3 regions of the Streptomyces sp. NPDC060184 genome follow, and region 2 is predicted to be linked to each of the others. Evidence: riboswitches for the same ligand, from Rfam matches in the RefSeq annotation. Region 2 holds a riboswitch; each other region holds the start of a gene.
What was found. A riboswitch is a leader RNA that binds a small molecule or an ion and turns the genes downstream of it on or off. The one in region 2 is predicted to bind cyclic di-AMP.

Region 1 (5,358 bases), on a different contig from region 2:
AACCTCCTCGGCATCAGCATCGGCGGTCTGATCACCGAGTTGGAGCGCACCTTCTACGACAGTGACGGCCGCCCGGTCGAGACCGCGGACATCGTGGTGCCGGACGTGCGGTGGGAGATCGCGTACGAGATCGCCGTCGAGCAGCGCGAGTAGGGGCTGTCCGTGCGGGCCCGGACGTGACGCCGCCCCCGCCGGGCCGTATGGCCGGGCGGGGGCGGCGTGCTTCGTGCTCCAGGGTGCTTCGTGCTCCAGGGTGGTCAGGCGACGGTCGGGGCCTTGGCCTCGGCCGACCCGGTCGTGGTCGCCCCGGTGGTGACTGCCTCGGTGGTGACCGGTTCGGTGGTGACTGCCTCGGCGGCAGCTGTCGGTCTCGCCGCACCGGCCGCCACGTCGGCCGTCACGTCGGCCGTCACGTCGGCCCGCGCGGCGGCTTCGGCCGCCGCCGCCCGGGCCGCCGACGCCGCCTTGCCCTGGTGGATCATCAGGCCGATGAAGCCCGCCAGGAAGCCGCTGATCAGACCGGATATCGCGTTGTTCAGTGCGTTGGTGCCCTCGCCGTCCGGCATGCCGATGAGGAAGTAGACCACCACCGCGCTCATCACGGCACCGGCGAGACCGCCGATGATCGCGCTCGCCGCCGAGGTGCGCACCCGGGCCCCGAGCGATGTGTCCGAGGGGGCGGAAGGGGCGGGAGTGGCAGAGGTGGTCATGGCGGAGTCCTCCAGGAGGGGCTGCGATGCGGGACCGGGGGCGCGGCCGGTGCCGGGGCAGGGCGAAACCGCCGCCTCGGGGGTACGCGTCCTCACGGGCAGCCCGCCGGTTCTGGGGGATGCAGCCATATCCTTGGCCAGAAGAGCACGCGTGGCAACTACCTGCCGTAAAAGCGTCGTTGAGCCATGAACTGCCACGCTTTGGGCCCAACTGGGGTGCTCTGTGGCCGCGATGGTGTGGCGCTCATGCGCCTGCGGGAGGAACGCACCCTGACCGGCGGGTGATTGCCGGTCCTCCGTGTTCCTTCCGGGTCCCGGTGCGTTCCTGTCGGCGCGCGTGCCGAGGAGGCGGTGCGGGCCGGCTTCCCGGACGGCCGTACGCCGGGGTGGTCAAGAGTCCGTTCAGGATGGCGTAGAGTTGTGTTCACCGACGCGGGGTGGAGCAGCTCGGTAGCTCGCTGGGCTCATAACCCAGAGGTCGCAGGTTCAAATCCTGTCCCCGCTACTGAAGGCCCGGGCCCGGCACGCACAGCGTGCCGGGCCCGAGTCGTTTCCGTGTGTGCGTGCGCGGCTCGTCGCCCGCTCGCACCCGGGTGCGGGCGTGGAAGCGATCCGGGTGTGGTCCCCGTGTGCGGTCGTGGACGCGGTCCCCGGGCGTAACGATCTGCCGGACCGGGCATGAACTGGTCCATCCAGGAAATGTCTCGCACGCCTGCGCGGTCCGTGCCGTCCGGCCGAACGTGTGGACGTGCGCCCGGACGTCCGGGGCAGCCGCTCCGCCGCTTCCGTGCGCGGCGCCGGGGTCGCCGTGCGCGGAACTCGTCGCCTCGCCGGTCCTGACCACCCGGCGTACACCGGCGCTGGGGGGCGCTCGAAAGGGAGTCGTGCGCTCCCCCCTATGGACGACGAGGGGTCGCCGCGCGGCGCGGTTCGGGCCAGCCTGGGCAGGGCGCGGTAGGTTCCGCAGCCGTGGCGGGACAGGGCAGGAGAAGCGCAGAGGTGGGGAAACCGCTGTACGAGCATGGCTGGATGGCCGGGGGTGTGGGCGCCCGGCGTTTCGTGCGGATGCTGCCTGCCCTGCTCATCGCCGGCGGACTCGTCTTCGACATCGCCTCACCGCCCCGCTTCACGGCGGTGCCCCTGTTCGTCGCCGCCCCCCTGATCGCCGCGCCGTTCGCCTCCCGGGCCGGAACCATCCGGATCGGTGTCGCCTCGCTCGCCGCCGTCATCGCGATGCGGGTGTACGTGGGCACCATCGGGCAGATCGTCCCCGTCATCGAGACGCTCACCGTCTTCACCGCGGCCGTGCTCGCGCTCGTCATCAACGGGGTCGTACGGCGCGGCAACGAGCAGCTCGCCTCGGCCCGGATCATCGCGGAGACGGCCATGCGCGCGGTGCTGCCCGTCCCCGCCGACCGGGTCGGCGGGCTCCATGTCGCCGCGCGCTACGAGGCGGCGCAGGCGGACGAGTACGTCGGCGGCGACCTCTTCGCCGTCGCGGACACCCCGTACGGCGTACGCCTCGTGCTCGGTGACGTACGCGGCAAGGGGCTCGACGCGGTCGAGGCGGTGGCGGTGATCATCGGCGCCTTCCGGGAGGCCGCCGAGCAGGAGGAGACGCTGGAGGGGGTGGCGCAGCGGCTGGAACGTGCCCTGGCCAGGGACGCCGCGCGGCGCGGCGGGCTGGACCCGGTGGAGGGGTTCGTCACCGCGGTGCTCGCCGAGGTCCCGGAGGGCTCGGCGACCTTGCGGATCGTCAACCGGGGGCACCCCGAGCCCCTGCTGCTCCATGCCGGAGGGGCGCTGGACGTGCTGCGGCCGAGCATGCCCGCGCTGCCCCTCGGCATGGCGCTGGGCGCCTGGCCGGACCGGGTGGACGAGTGGGAACTCCCGCCGGGCGCGACGCTGTTGACCTACACGGACGGGCTTTCCGAGGCGCGCGACCGGGCGGGTGTGTTCTACGACCCGGCGGAGCGGCTGCGCGGGCGGATCTTCCCCGGCCCCGACGAGCTGCTGACGGCGCTCACCGACGACGTCCGGCTGCACACCGGTGGCCGCTCGACGGACGACCTGGCGCTGCTGGCGGTCGCCCGGCCGGCGGAGGACCAGCCGGAGCGCCGGACCACCGTGCCGATCGTGGGCCGCGGGAACGGCTGACGCGGGCCCGCCGGCCGTCGCCCCGGGGCTTCCCCGAGCCGGCCCGTGGTTCTCCCGACCCCTCCCGTGGTTTTCCCGGGGTGCGCCCCGGCCCGTCGGGCGGACGCGGCGACGGTCCGTAGCAGAGCGGTGCCGCTCGATAACATATGACACACCGTCAGAAAAGCGGGGGCGCTCCGGCTGTCCGTAAGTCGCCCTGATGAGTGGTGATATGCCCTGGTAAATCCCGCCCCGAAGTGGGAATGATCAAGGGGAACAGCTTGGAATCGGAGCCGTCTGTCTATTAACGTTCGATAACGCAGCGCGGTCGTCCCAGCCGTCGTCAGAGACGGCGCCGTGCGCGAGCGCCGAATTCCGCAAGGGAACCGGGGAACCACTTCTTGGGGTGAATCGGACACCTGTGTCTCCTCGGAGACGTCAGGCGCCCGTAGGAGACCTTCCTGCTCCGAACCCGTCAGCTAACCCGGTAGGCGAGAAGGAAGGAAAGGAGTGCGCCTCCGTGGCGTCCAACCAGCCTGCCCCCGAAGCCCCGTCACCTTCTGCCACGCTCGACGGTTTCGGTTCCCCCGGCGACTCCGACAAGGCGTGGGAGGAATGGAACCCCACCGAGGATTCCCTCCGCCCCGTACGCGGCCGGCACCGTGTGGCCAAGCAGCGCGGTCTCGCGCGTAGTTCCACCGTCCTCGGGGTCGGCGTCATCGCGGCTGTCGGTGCGGGCGGCATGGCCACCGCGCAGAGCAAGCCGCCGGTCTCCATCTCTCTTCCCGATTCGCTCGCGGACAACCTTCCGGATGCCAAGTCCGTCCCCGGGCTGGGCGCTCTGATCACCGCGGTCGAGTCCGACGACACCCCCGAGCCGGTGGTGTCGGCCGCGCCGTTCACCACGGCCGGGCTCACCACGGCCGAGACCGAGCAGGGTGCCACCGACGCGGGTGAGGCCCTGCGCGCCCGCATCCTCCAGCAGGCCGAGCAGCAGCGGTCCGCCGCCGACGCGGACGCGAAGGCGGCCGAGGAAGCGGCGGCAGCCACCAAGGCCGCCACCGAGGCGAAGAAGCAGCAGGGCGAGGCGGAGGCGAAGGCCGCCGCGGAGAAGAAGGCGGCCGAGGAGGCCGCGGCGAAGAAGGCCGAGGCCGAGAGGCTCGCCAAGCTCGCCGCCAGTTACGCGCTCCCCACCTCCTCGTACACGATCACCTCCACCTTCGGCGAGGCCGGCACGATGTGGGCCTCCGGGCAGCACACCGGGCTCGACTTCGCCGCGCCGACCGGCACCCCGGTCAAGGCCGTGCACGGCGGAACGGTCAAGTCCGCGGGCTGGTCGGGCTCGTACGGGTACCGCACGGTCCTGGAGCTCGACGACGGTACGGAGATCTGGTACTGCCACCAGTCCTCCATGGACGTGGTCGTCGGCCAGCAGGTCAGCACCGGCGACACCATCGGCCGCGTCGGAGCCACCGGCAACGTCACCGGCCCGCACCTCCACCTCGAAGTCCACACCCCGGACGGCACCGGCATCGACCCGATGGCCTGGCTGACCGACAAGGGCCTCGCGGTCTGACGCTCCGCGTCCCCGAGCCCACCGAACCCCGGCAGCCCTGCCGCTCTTCCCCCCCCCAGGACGTCAGGGCTGCCGGTTCTCCCTCCCCCCGGAGCACGGACGCCGCGTACCCGCGAGGAGCGCGCCTCCGGCGGGGCCGGCCACGATCGGAGCCGTACCGGGATCACGAGCGGAGCTGTACCGGAATACGGGCCTCCGTCCGGTCCGTTGAACCGTTCATGACTTCATCTCTCCGCAAGCTCGGCACGGCCGGTGCCGAGGTCTTCCCCCTCGCCCTCGGCGGCAACGTCTTCGGCTGGACCGCCGACGAGGCGCAGTCCTTCGCGGTCCTCGACGCCTACACCGCGGCCGGCGGCAACTTCGTCGACACCGCCGACGCGTACTCGGCCTGGGCCCCCGGCAATCAGGGCGGCGAGTCCGAGACGCTCATCGGCGCGTGGCTCAAGTCCCGCGGCAACCGCGCGGACGTCGTCGTCGCCACCAAGGCCGGTGCCCACCCCGAGTACCGGGGGCTCGCACCCGCCACCGTCAGGCGCGCGGTGGAGGAGTCGCTGCGGCGCCTCGACACCGACTACATCGACCTCTACTACACGCACTACGACGACGAGAGCGTCCCGGTGGAGGAGATCGTCACCACCCTCGACCAGCTGGTGAAGGAGGGCAAGGTCCGCGAGATCGGCGCCTCCAACATCAGCCCCGAGCGCCTGCGCGCCTCCCTCGCGTTCTCCGAGCGCGAGGGACTGGCCCGTTACGTCGCCCTCCAGCCGCACTACAACCTGGTCTCCCGCGCCACCTACGAGGGTCCCGCGCAGGACCTCGCCGCCGAGACCGGTCTCGGCGCGGTCCCGTACTCCGCGCTGGCATCCGGCTTCCTCACCGGCAAGTACCGCCCCGGTACCCGGGTGGAGAGCGCCCGCGCCGAGAAGGCCGGCGCGC
Region 2 (5,358 bases):
CACCACGCCGGGTCCGCGCACGCCAAGGGGAAGACGGGGATCCCGGGGGAGCGCAAGGCCGAGCTGATGACCCATCTGCTCAACATCGACCCGCCCGACCACACCCGGCTGCGCCGGCTCGTGTCGAAGGCGTTCACCCCGCGCCGGGTCGCGGAGTTCGCGCCCCGCGTGCAGGAGCTGACGGACCGGCTCATCGACCGGTTCGTGGCCGCGGGCTCCGCCGACCTCATCCACGACTTCGCGTTCCCGCTCCCCATCTACGCCATCTGCGACCTGCTCGGAGTGCCCGAGGAGGACCAGGACGACTTCCGGGACTGGGCGGGGATGATGATCCGCCACGGCGGCGGGCCGCGCGGCGGAGTGGCGCGTTCGGTGAAGCGGATGCGCGCCTACCTCGCCGAACTCATCCACCGCAAGCGGGAGGACCCGGGCGACGACCTGATCTCCGAACTCATCCGGACCAGCGACCACGGCGAGCACCTGACGGAGAACGAGGCCGCCGCGATGGCCTTCATCCTTCTCTTCGCGGGTTTCGAGACCACCGTCAACCTCATCGGCAACGGCACCTACTCGCTGCTCCGCCACCCCGGGGAGCGCGCCCGCCTCGAAGCGTCCCTGGCGGCGGGGGAGGAGCAGCTGCTCGCCACCGGCATCGAGGAACTGCTCCGCTTCGACGGCCCGGTGGAGCTGGCCACCTGGCGGTACGCCACCGAACCGCTGACCGTCGGCGGCGAGGAGATCGCGGCCGGCGACCCCGTGCTCGTGGTGCTCGCGGCGGCCGACCGCGACCCCGCGCGCTTCGAGGACCCCGACCGGCTGGACCTCGCGCGGCGTGACAATCAGCACCTCGGCTACGGCCACGGCATCCACTACTGCGTGGGTGCGCCGCTGGCCCGGCTGGAGGGCCGGACGGCCCTCGCGACCCTGCTGAGGCGCCTTCCTGACCTGCGTCTTGCGGGAGAAAGCACCGATTTGCGGTGGCGCGGCGGGCTCATCATGCGTGGACTGCGCACCCTTCCCGTGGAGTTCACGCCGGGCCCGGCGCTCTACGGAAGTGACGCTCCGTCAACACTGTGATGTTCACGTGATCTGCGAGGCATCGACTTGTGACGCACGTTCGAGTCCCGCTAGGTTCACGGTTCGACGCATCAGTTCACCCGTCAGTCACACGGAAGGCACTCCCATGGGCTCCGCGAACGGCAGACACCGCCGCCCTCGCCAGGCACCCGCCATCGTCGTCGCAGCCGGCGTGACAGGCTCCGCCCTCGCGATTCCGCTCCTCGCCGCGGGCAGCGCCGGCGCCGCGGACACGACCACCTGGGACAAGGTCGCCGAATGCGAGAGCGGCGGCACCTGGAGCGCCGACTTCGGCAACGGTTACTACGGCGGACTGCAGTTCTCCCAGGAGACCTGGGCGGCCTACGGCGGTACGGAGTACGCGCAGCGCGCGGATCTCGCGAGCCGCACCCAGCAGATAGCCGTGGCGGAGAAGGTCCTCGACGCCAAGGGCCCGCAGGCGTGGCCCGGGTGCGCGGTGATCTCCGGCCTCGCTCCCGCAGGCTCGCTCATCGGGGTGGACCCGGGTTCCGTCTCCGCGGCGGACGCGGGCGCCTCGGCGGGCACGATCCCGGACGCGGGCGGCGCACCCGCCTCGACCGGCGCCACCGGGTCGCAGGACACGTCGGACGCGACCGGTGCCTCCGGCTCGAACGGCACGACCGGTTCGACGGGCTCGACCGGCAGCAGCGCCACGCCGAGCCCCGACGCCTCCGCCACCCCCTCGCCCTCCGGCTCGGCCACCCCGGGCAGCACCACCCCCGGCAAGGGCGGGGCGAAGGGCGGCGCGACGGCGGGTACGAGCGACAGCGCGACGGACGCGGCGACCGGTGACACCGCGACGGGCGGCAAGCACCGCGGCACGCCCGACCCGGACGAGGCCGCCGCCGACGCCTCGCGCGAGTCCGGCCGGCACGCCTCGCGCGGCGACAGCGACGCGCGCGACGACGCGGCGCTCGCGACGGACGGGACGTACACGGTCCAGTCCGGCGACAACCTCTGGGCGATCGCCGACGCCCAGCACCTGACGGACGGCTGGACCGAGCTCTACCAGGCCAACGAGGACGTGATCGGCTCGAACCCCGACCTGATCCTGCCGGGCCAGGAGCTCGACCTGTCCACGCAGACGGCCACCGGAGGGACGTCGACCGCCTCCACGGAGAGCGCGACCACTTCCGACACGCCGGAGACCGTTCCCGACACGGCGGAGACCGCCCCCGCCAACTGATCAAATTCGGGAAAACCGCCCGAAAAGAGGGGCAGTTAAGGGGCCTATGTCCGCTTTTGCGAAAGTGAGACATGGGTCTCTTCGCTGTTTGGGCGTGTCGCGGTCACGGGGGTTCGCAGATGTCCGCTTTGACCTGCGGAAACGGTTATTCAGGCGTGGCCAGTAAGGTCTGATTGTCTGATATGTCCATCATTGAATGTGGGGGTTCCCTCTGTTTACGGTCAGAGCCGCTCGCACCGCGGGCCCCGTCGACCGTCACGCCGAATCCTGCCGTCGGTCGAAGGGAACAGACGCGAAAGCGCCGTAGGCAGGAGCGGGGGACCCAGGTAAGCCGCCGGAATCGGACGGCCCGTCGGAAACGACGGGCGGGCCGGGACCAGCTAGGGGTGAAGCCACACGCAAGGACGTGTGGCCGGGCAACTCATTGGCCCGAACCCGACAGCTCACCTCGCAGGCGTCGGTGAGGAGATCTTCCATGCTGCTGTCCAGCAAGGGTAAGCACCGCCGTTCGTCCAAGGCCGTCCGTGTGGCCACGCTCGCCGGCGTCGCCGGTGCCGCCATCGCCCTCCCGCTGATGGGCGCCACCAACGCCTCCGCCGCCTCCGTCGCCACCTGGGACGCCGTCGCCCAGTGCGAGTCCGGTGGCAACTGGTCCATCAACACCGGCAACGGCTACTACGGCGGTCTGCAGTTCTCGCAGTCCAGCTGGGCCGCCGCCGGCGGTACGAAGTACGCCCCCCGCGCCGACCTGGCCACCAAGGAGCAGCAGATCGCCACCGCCGAGGTGCTGCTCGACATGCAGGGTCCGGGCGCCTGGTCCTGCGCCGGTGCCGGCAACCTCACCAACGACGGTGTGGACCCGGGCGTCGACACGGGCTCCTCCTCCGCGAGCACCGACACCTCCGCGAGCACCTCGACCGACAGCGCCTCCTCGGCCCAGTCGGACCGTTCCACCGACGCGCAGGCCGCCTCCCGCAGCGAGGAGCGTCCCGCCGCCGAGAAGTCCGAGACCGTCACCACGCCCACCGGCGACAAGGTCGAGAAGGGCGACGGCGAGTACAAGGTCGTCGCCGGTGACACCCTCAGCACCATCGCCGAGAAGCAGGGGGTCAAGGGCGGCTGGCAGAAGCTGTTCAAGCTGAACCACGACATCGTCGAGGACGCCGACCTCATCTTCCCGGGTCAGCAGCTCCACCTGAAGTAGTCACGAACCTCTCCTCCCCGGAACGGGGGTGTCCGGCGGCACCCCTTTCCCACTCCCTGGCCCGGCGCGCACTCCCCCCGCACGCCGGGCCAGGGCCTTTTCCGGCACGCGCCGTCCGCGCGGCGGCCCCGGAGGAGAAGGAGAAGGGGCTCCCTTTTCCGGACGTACGGCAGACCGCCGGACGCCGTACCGCCGCACGTTATGTTCCGTACGGAAACAATGTGTAGGCTCGCCGTGTCACTGGACGGACGGTCGGCTGGCCGATGTCCTGTGTCCGGTTAGGCTCTAGTCGCAAGGCTCAAGAGCCCCGCACAGTCAGCGTCACATCCCAGAAGGAGATGCTCGTGCCGTCCATCGACGTCGTCGTAGCCCGGGAAATCCTCGACTCGCGGGGTAACCCCACGGTCGAGGTCGAAGTTGGTCTCGACGACGGCAGCACGGGCCGTGCTGCCGTTCCGTCCGGCGCCTCCACCGGCGCTTTCGAGGCCGTCGAGCTTCGCGACGGTGACCCCAAGCGTTACCTGGGCAAGGGTGTCGAGAAGGCCGTCCTCGCCGTCATCGAGCAGATCGGCCCGGAGCTCGTCGGCTACGACGCCACCGAGCAGCGCCTGATCGACCAGGCGATGTCCGACCTGGACGCCACGGAGAACAAGGGCTCGCTCGGCGCCAACGCCATCCTCGGCGTCTCGCTGGCCGTCGCGCACGCCGCCTCCGAGGCCTCCGACCTCCCGCTCTTCCGCTACCTCGGCGGCCCGAACGCGCACCTGCTGCCCGTTCCGATGATGAACATCCTCAACGGTGGGTCGCACGCCGACTCCAACGTCGACATCCAGGAGTTCATGATCGCCCCGATCGGCGCGGAGTCCTTCTCCGAGGCCCTTCGCTGGGGTGCCGAGACGTACCACACGCTGAAGAAGGTCCTCAAGACCAAGGGCCTCTCCACCGGCCTCGGCGACGAGGGCGGCTTCGCCCCGAACCTCGAGTCCAACCGCGCCGCCCTCGACCTCATCGTCGAGGCCATCAAGGAGGCCGGCTTCGTCCCCGGCCGCGACATCGCGCTCGCGCTCGACGTCGCCGCGTCCGAGTTCTACAAGGACGGCACGTACGAGTTCGAGGGCAAGTCCCGCTCGGCCGCCGAGATGACCGAGTACTACGAGGAGCTCGTCTCCGCGTACCCGCTGGTCTCCATCGAGGACCCGCTGTACGAGGACGACTGGGCCGGCTGGAAGGTCATCACCGACAAGCTCGGCTCCAAGGTCCAGATCGTCGGCGACGACCTCTTCGTGACCAACCCCGAGCGCCTCGCCCGCGGCATCGAGGAGGGCTCGGCCAACGCCCTGCTCGTCAAGGTCAACCAGATCGGTTCGCTGACCGAGACCCTGGACGCCGTCGAGCTCGCCCAGCGCAACGGCTTCAAGTGCATGATGTCCCACCGTTCCGGTGAGACCGAGGACGTCACCATCGCCGACCTCGCCGTCGCCGTGAACTGCGGCCAGATCAAGACCGGCGCCCCGGCCCGCTCGGACCGCGTCGCCAAGTACAACCAGCTGCTGCGCATCGAGGAGATCCTCGACGACGCCGCGGTGTACGCCGGCCGCTCGGCGTTCCCCCGCTTCAAGGGCTGATCCGCGGCCCGCGAGGGCCCGCTCCACCAGCCTCCGTCCGTCCCCGCACTCGGTCCCGTACCGTGTGCGGGGACGGACGTGCGTGACGGGGAGGCATGAACATGGCCGTGAAGGACCGCGACCGGTTCTCCACCGCGACCAGGCTGCGGCTGCTCGGCGAGCAGACGGCGGCCCGCGTCTACCGCTCCCAGAACCGCCGCCAGGCCCACCGCTCCCGGCTCACCGGCCGCGCCGCGTTCCTGGCC
Region 3 (5,358 bases), on a different contig from region 2:
TGGGCCGGTCACGTGGCGACACCGTCCGGTACGGGGGCACGGCCCCGGCGGGCCGGACCGTCCCCGGAACGGTCCCGCCGGCCTGCCCGCACCCTCCTCGCCTCGTATACGGCGCGCACCGGGCCGGGGCGCGCACCGCGTACCGGCCCGGGGGCGTCCGGGGGCCGACATGGTCCGGCGGTCGCACGGGTAGTAATCCAGCAGCCCGCCCTGCCCGGACCGGTGGGGGGCGGCCGTCGGGCGGGTCGCCGACGGCATCGCCGGTGACATCGGCCGTGACCCCTTCGTCCTCGACGCCGCAACCACCGCGCTCACGGCCCGTCCGGCCGCGTCGGGGAGCACCGCACCGCGTACCCGCCACAGCGCCCCACGAGGTGAGTCCCCATGCTGCCGCCGGAGTTGCCGTCCCTGCCCGCACTGACCCACGCGGAGGCCGAGTTCATCGACCGTTACCTCGCCGTCCTCGACCAGGTGGGCCGGATCAACCCGGCCCGGGGCAGCGACACCTACGCGGCGCTGCGGGCCGCCCAGGCGCTGGCCTCGCACGCCGCGACACTGCGGGACGCCTTGGCGCTGATGCACGAGCGCGGCGAGGACCGGATCCACGCGGCCACGCTGGCCCGGGCGCTGCGCGCGCTGGACGGGGAGCGGCGGGCGGGGCGGGTCTCCGTACCGCCCGGGAGAGCGAGTTGACGGGCCCGGTCCGCGCCGGAAGGCGACCGGCGCCCCCGCCTCGGCCCCGGCCCCGGCCACGGCGATGTCGGCCGATCATGTTCCGTACGCTCCTGAACATGAATCGCTCCACCGGGCCCCTGCGGCCCCTCACCCGGCTCGTCGGCGGGGACATATGCGCCTACGAGCCGACCGCCGACGCCTGGGGTGCTCTGTCGCCCGCCAGGGTCTTCCGGCCGTCGGCCGGGGACGAGGTCGTCGAGCACACCGCTCCCACCGGCCTTCATCAGGTCTTCTACACGACTCTGAGCGCTGCCGTCTGCGTAACGGCCGCGGGGACCGAACTCTGGCGGTCGGAGTTCGAACCCGAGTCGGACGAGCGGTTCGGGCACCGCCCCGGCTGCGCCCTCTCGTCCGACGGACTCACGGTCTGGGTCTACCGGCCCGACGCCATGGCCGGGCGCGACCGCCCGGACCAGTGGGTCGCCCTGGACGCGGGAACCGGAGCGGTACTCGGGCAGGCGGATCTGGACACGGTCGGGCACGGTGGTACCCAGCTCGCGCACCGGGCGAGCGGCGAAGTCCTCCTCGACGTGGGCGAGGGACAGGACGGATCGGTCATCCACCGGGCGTCGGTGTCGGGTGGGCGGATGAACCTCTTCCGCTATCCCTGGGACGACAGGGTTCTCATCGGTCTGTCGCCGGACGGGCGGCACTTCATGACGGTCGACCACTCCCAGACCGACATGGCCGTCCACGCGTACCCCGGCGGCGAAGTGACGTTCTCCCTCTCCGTCGAGGCCCTCGGGCACGATCCGGACGAGGTCTTCGTGGAGTGGAGCGGCGGCTACCTGGACCCGGACACCGTCGTCGTCACCGTCGTCGGCGAGACCGAGGACATGGAGGAGTGGTTCCGCCACACCCGCGTCGACGCGCGGACCGGCGAGGTCCGAGGCGTCTTCGACGCACACGGCGAGAATCCCTACGACATCCAGCCGCTCGGGGACGGGTCCTGGCTCACCGCCGGCCCGGACGGCCACCCGATCCGCCGGAGGACCCCGTAGGACTCGGCGACGGCGACCCCGCACGGGATCCGGGCCGGACCGGAGCCGTTTCTCCGCTTCCGGCGACACGCCCGTGATGAATTTCCGATTTTCCGCCCGTTCGGCGCAGGGTTTCGGCCCGCCGGGCCTCCCTCCCGATTTGCGCTCCCCGGTGCCCTCCCCGTGCCCCAAGTACCGCACTGCGCAGCCGCGGTGGAGGCGCCCGGGGTGCGCGCCCCCGGCCGCGCCGGACGCTCCCCCACTCTCCCGGCGCAACGTCGGCCGACCGTCCTCACCTCCTCTGCCACCTCGAAAATCCCGCACGGCCTGGGTCAAGATCCCTGGGACGACAAGCCCCCGCCACCCCGACGGGGCGGTCCGCGCGGACGCCGAGTCCTGCCGCCGAGCGGATGACGGGTCGACAGGAGTGGATCGGCAGGAGTGGAGGACCCGAGCACTACGGGCCGACCGGGCAACCGGCCGTCCCTCGGGGTGAAGCCGCGACATGCGGCCGGGCGACTTCGCCAGCCCGAACCCGACAGGTCATCTTTCACAGGCGGCTGACGAAGGGTTGCGCATGACTGCGCAGGTTCATGTCCCGTCTCTGCTCACCCGGGCCGGTACGGCCTCGGTCCTCACTCTGGCCCTCAGCTCGACCATGCTGGCCCCCGGCCTGGTCTCCGACGCCGAGGCCGCCGCCCAGTCGACGAAGGCGCTCCGGGTCGCCGCGTCCAAGAAGGGCTCCCCCTATCAGTGGGGCGCCACCGGCCCCCGGCGGTTCGACTGCTCCGGGCTGACGCTCTACTCGTTCAAGCGGGTCGGCAAGAAGCTGCCCCGCACGGCGCAGCAGCAGTACAACAAGACGCGCCACATCACCTCCTCGCAGCGCAGGAGGGGCGACCTGGTCTTCTTCCACAGCGGTCGCAGCGTGTACCACGTGGGCATCTACGCCGGAAACGGCAAGATCTGGCACTCCCCGAAGACCGGTGCCGTGGTGCGGCTGGAGCGGATCTGGACGAAGCGGGTCTGGTACGGACGGGTGCGCTGACGTACACCGGGCCCGTGCCGCCGGTGTGCGGCGCCCGGCCCGGACGCGGCGACGCGCGACGACCCCGCCGGGTCGCACGGCCGCCCCGTCCGGGCCGGGTGCGGCGTCAGCCCCGCACCGGTACGGACCACGGCAGCACGACCCACACGGTCTTGCCGCCGTCCTCGGTCGGAGTGACGCCGAACCGGCCGCCGCACTCCCTGGCCAGGACCCGGATGATCGCCAGGCCGCGCCCGTTGTCCCGTTGTACGGCCGGGGGCAGCCTTCTGGGCCACCGGGGGTGGCTGTCCGTCACCTCCAGCCTCAGTTCCTCGTCCCGGTCGAGCACCAGCCGCACCGTGAACGTGGGCGACTGGCCGAGTGTGTGCAGGACCGCGTTGGTCGCGAGCTCCGAGACGATCAGCAGGATCGTCCCGGTGTCCTCCGTGTCGTCGCGCATGCCCCACTCCGCGAGTACGCGGGCCACGTGTCTGCGGGCCGCGGACACCGACACCGGATCGCTCGGCAGGGTGACATGTGCTTCCTGATGATCTGCCATGGCGACGCCGTCCCTTTCCGCCCGGCCGACCCCTATCGGCCCGGATTGTGCCTGGCGCCAGAGTGCCACCGCCGGACCCCGCGCAAGCACGATCTGCCGAGATATGCATATATCTATCGCTCAATGCGGTGAACTCCGGCTCACCGGAGCTCGAACATTCGGCACACTGGCTTCCAGGTCGGCCGACGGAGCGGTCGGCCGTGCCGCGCCCGGCGGAAGGAGACCGGAATGGGCAACGGCCCCGTCGTGCGCCGTCGCAAACTCGGGGAAGAGCTGAGGAGTCTGCGCCACTCGTCGGGACTCACCAGCCAACAGGCGGCCTCGCTGCTCGGCTGGCACCAGTCGAAGGTGAGCAGGATCGAGACGGGCGCGAGCGGCGTGTCCCCGGCCGACGTCGGCCGGCTGCTCGACGCGTACGCCGTCGTCGATCCCGAACTGCGCACCCTCCTCTCGGCACTGGCCGGGTCGGCGGACGGCCGGGACACGGGCTGGTGGCACGCCTACCGGGGCGTCATTCCGCCGCAGTACCGCGACTTCATCGCTCTGGAGGCGCAGGCCGAGACCGCGAGGACGCTGGAGACCTCGGTGGTCCCCGGACTGCTCCAGACCGCCGACTACGCGCGGTCGGTCACCGAGTCCGCACTGGACGGCATAGCGGGGGACCATCTGGACGCCCTGGTCGAGGTACGGCTCGCCCGCCAGTCGGTGCTGCGGTGCGAGGCCCCGCTCCGGCTCACCGCCGTGCTCGACGAGGCGGTGCTGCGGCGCGAGGTGGGCGGGCGGCGCGTGATGCGCGCCCAGCTCGACCATCTCGCGCACATGTCGGAACTTCCGCACGTGGAGATCCAGTTGGTTCCGTTCAGCGCCGGTGGGTACGTCGGACTGACCGGCCCCTTCGTCATCTTCTCTTTTCCGACAACTTCGGCTCTGGATGTGGTCGTTCTCGACCACTTGACGCGTAGTCACTATCTGGAGCGGAAAGAAGATCTGGAGGCGTACGGTTCCGCCTTCCGCACCATGCGGGAACGCGCACTCTCGCCCGAGCGGTCGCGGGACCTCATCACGGCGATCGGCCGCCAGGACGCGGGCCGCGCGTAGCGCCGTCGGCCCGGCAGCGTCCACCGACCCGAAGGAGCACCATGCCCGAACGCCCGGCACCGCCCGCCGTCCCGTGGCGCCGCAGCAGTCGCAGCACCGGTATGAACAACTGCGTGGAGACGGCGGTAGTCGGACCGACCCTGCTCTCCGTGCGCGATTCCAAGGACGTGGACCGGGCCCGTCTGTCCTTCTCCGCACCCGCCTGGAGCGCGTTCGTGTCCGGTCTCCAGGACCCCGGCACGGACGGGGCGCGGGGCTGAGCGCACCGGACCCGGGACCGCCGCGAGCGCACCGGCCGCGGCGCCCCGGGCGGGCCTCCGCTCTCCGGTCAGGCGGTGCCCCTCGGAGCCGTACGGACGATCGTGTCCAGGGCGGTGTCGACGCGGTCGTCCGTCAGGTCGGCCCGGGCGGTGAGCCGCAGGCGCGAGACGCCGTCCGGGACCGACGGCGGGCGGAAGCATCCCACCGCGAGGCCGGCCTCCCGGCAGTCCGCCGCCCAGCGGACCGCCGACTCGGGGGAAGGCGCCCGCACGGAGACGACGGCGGCGTCCGGGCGGGCCGCACTCAGCCCCTCCGCAGTCAGCCGCTCGTACATCCGGGTGGCGACCTCGCGCACCCGGACGGCGCGTTCCGGCTCCCTGCGCAGCACCGCGAGGCTCGCGAGCGCGGCCCCGGCGGAGGCGGGTGCCAGCCCGGTGTCGAAGATGAACGTACGGGCCGTGTTGACGAGATGACGGATCACCGACGCGGGTCCCAGGATCGCGCCGCCCTGGCTGCCCAGGGACTTGGAGAGGGTGAGCGTGGCCACCAGCCCCTCGTCGCCCGCCAGCCCGCAGGCGGCCGGGGCGCCCCGGCCGCCCGCTCCGAGCACCCCGAGACCGTGCGCGTCGTCGACGACCAGTCCGGCGCCCGTGCTCCGGCAGACGGCGGCGAGGGCGGCGAGCGGGGCGGCGTCCCCG

Region 1: linked by a shared signal. The riboswitch ahead of ACFWEE_RS00065 (M23 family metallopeptidase) and the one ahead of ACFWEE_RS03420 (transglycosylase family protein) in region 2 are both predicted to bind cyclic di-AMP.
Region 3: linked by a shared signal. The riboswitch ahead of ACFWEE_RS29630 (C40 family peptidase) and the one ahead of ACFWEE_RS03420 (transglycosylase family protein) in region 2 are both predicted to bind cyclic di-AMP.

What each region holds. Positions count from the first base shown of each region.
Region 1 covers NZ_JBHWYX010000001.1:19,523-24,880, reverse strand. Annotated here, with positions in the region: gene ACFWEE_RS00085 (GntR family transcriptional regulator) at 1-153, shown strand, start outside; gene ACFWEE_RS00080 (hypothetical protein) at 258-710, opposite strand; tRNA gene ACFWEE_RS00075 (tRNA-Met) at 1,142-1,215, shown strand; gene ACFWEE_RS00070 (PP2C family protein-serine/threonine phosphatase) at 1,740-2,867, shown strand; cyclic di-AMP (ydaO/yuaA leader) riboswitch at 3,203-3,355, shown strand; gene ACFWEE_RS00065 (M23 family metallopeptidase) at 3,367-4,422, shown strand; gene ACFWEE_RS00060 (aldo/keto reductase) at 4,641-5,358, shown strand, end outside.
Region 2 covers NZ_JBHWYX010000003.1:96,083-101,440, forward strand. Annotated here, with positions in the region: gene ACFWEE_RS03410 (cytochrome P450) at 1-1,077, shown strand, start outside; gene ACFWEE_RS03415 (transglycosylase family protein) at 1,184-2,284, shown strand; cyclic di-AMP (ydaO/yuaA leader) riboswitch at 2,574-2,756, shown strand; gene ACFWEE_RS03420 (transglycosylase family protein) at 2,760-3,488, shown strand; gene eno (phosphopyruvate hydratase) at 3,827-5,113, shown strand; gene ACFWEE_RS03430 (septum formation initiator family protein) at 5,215-5,358, shown strand, end outside.
Region 3 covers NZ_JBHWYX010000061.1:22,293-27,650, reverse strand. Annotated here, with positions in the region: gene ACFWEE_RS29640 (hypothetical protein) at 385-693, shown strand; gene ACFWEE_RS29635 (hypothetical protein) at 792-1,736, shown strand; cyclic di-AMP (ydaO/yuaA leader) riboswitch at 2,186-2,264, shown strand; gene ACFWEE_RS29630 (C40 family peptidase) at 2,293-2,763, shown strand; gene ACFWEE_RS29625 (ATP-binding protein) at 2,870-3,301, opposite strand; gene ACFWEE_RS29620 (helix-turn-helix domain-containing protein) at 3,530-4,399, shown strand; gene ACFWEE_RS29615 (DUF397 domain-containing protein) at 4,441-4,659, shown strand; gene ACFWEE_RS29610 (8-amino-7-oxononanoate synthase) at 4,728-5,358, opposite strand, start outside.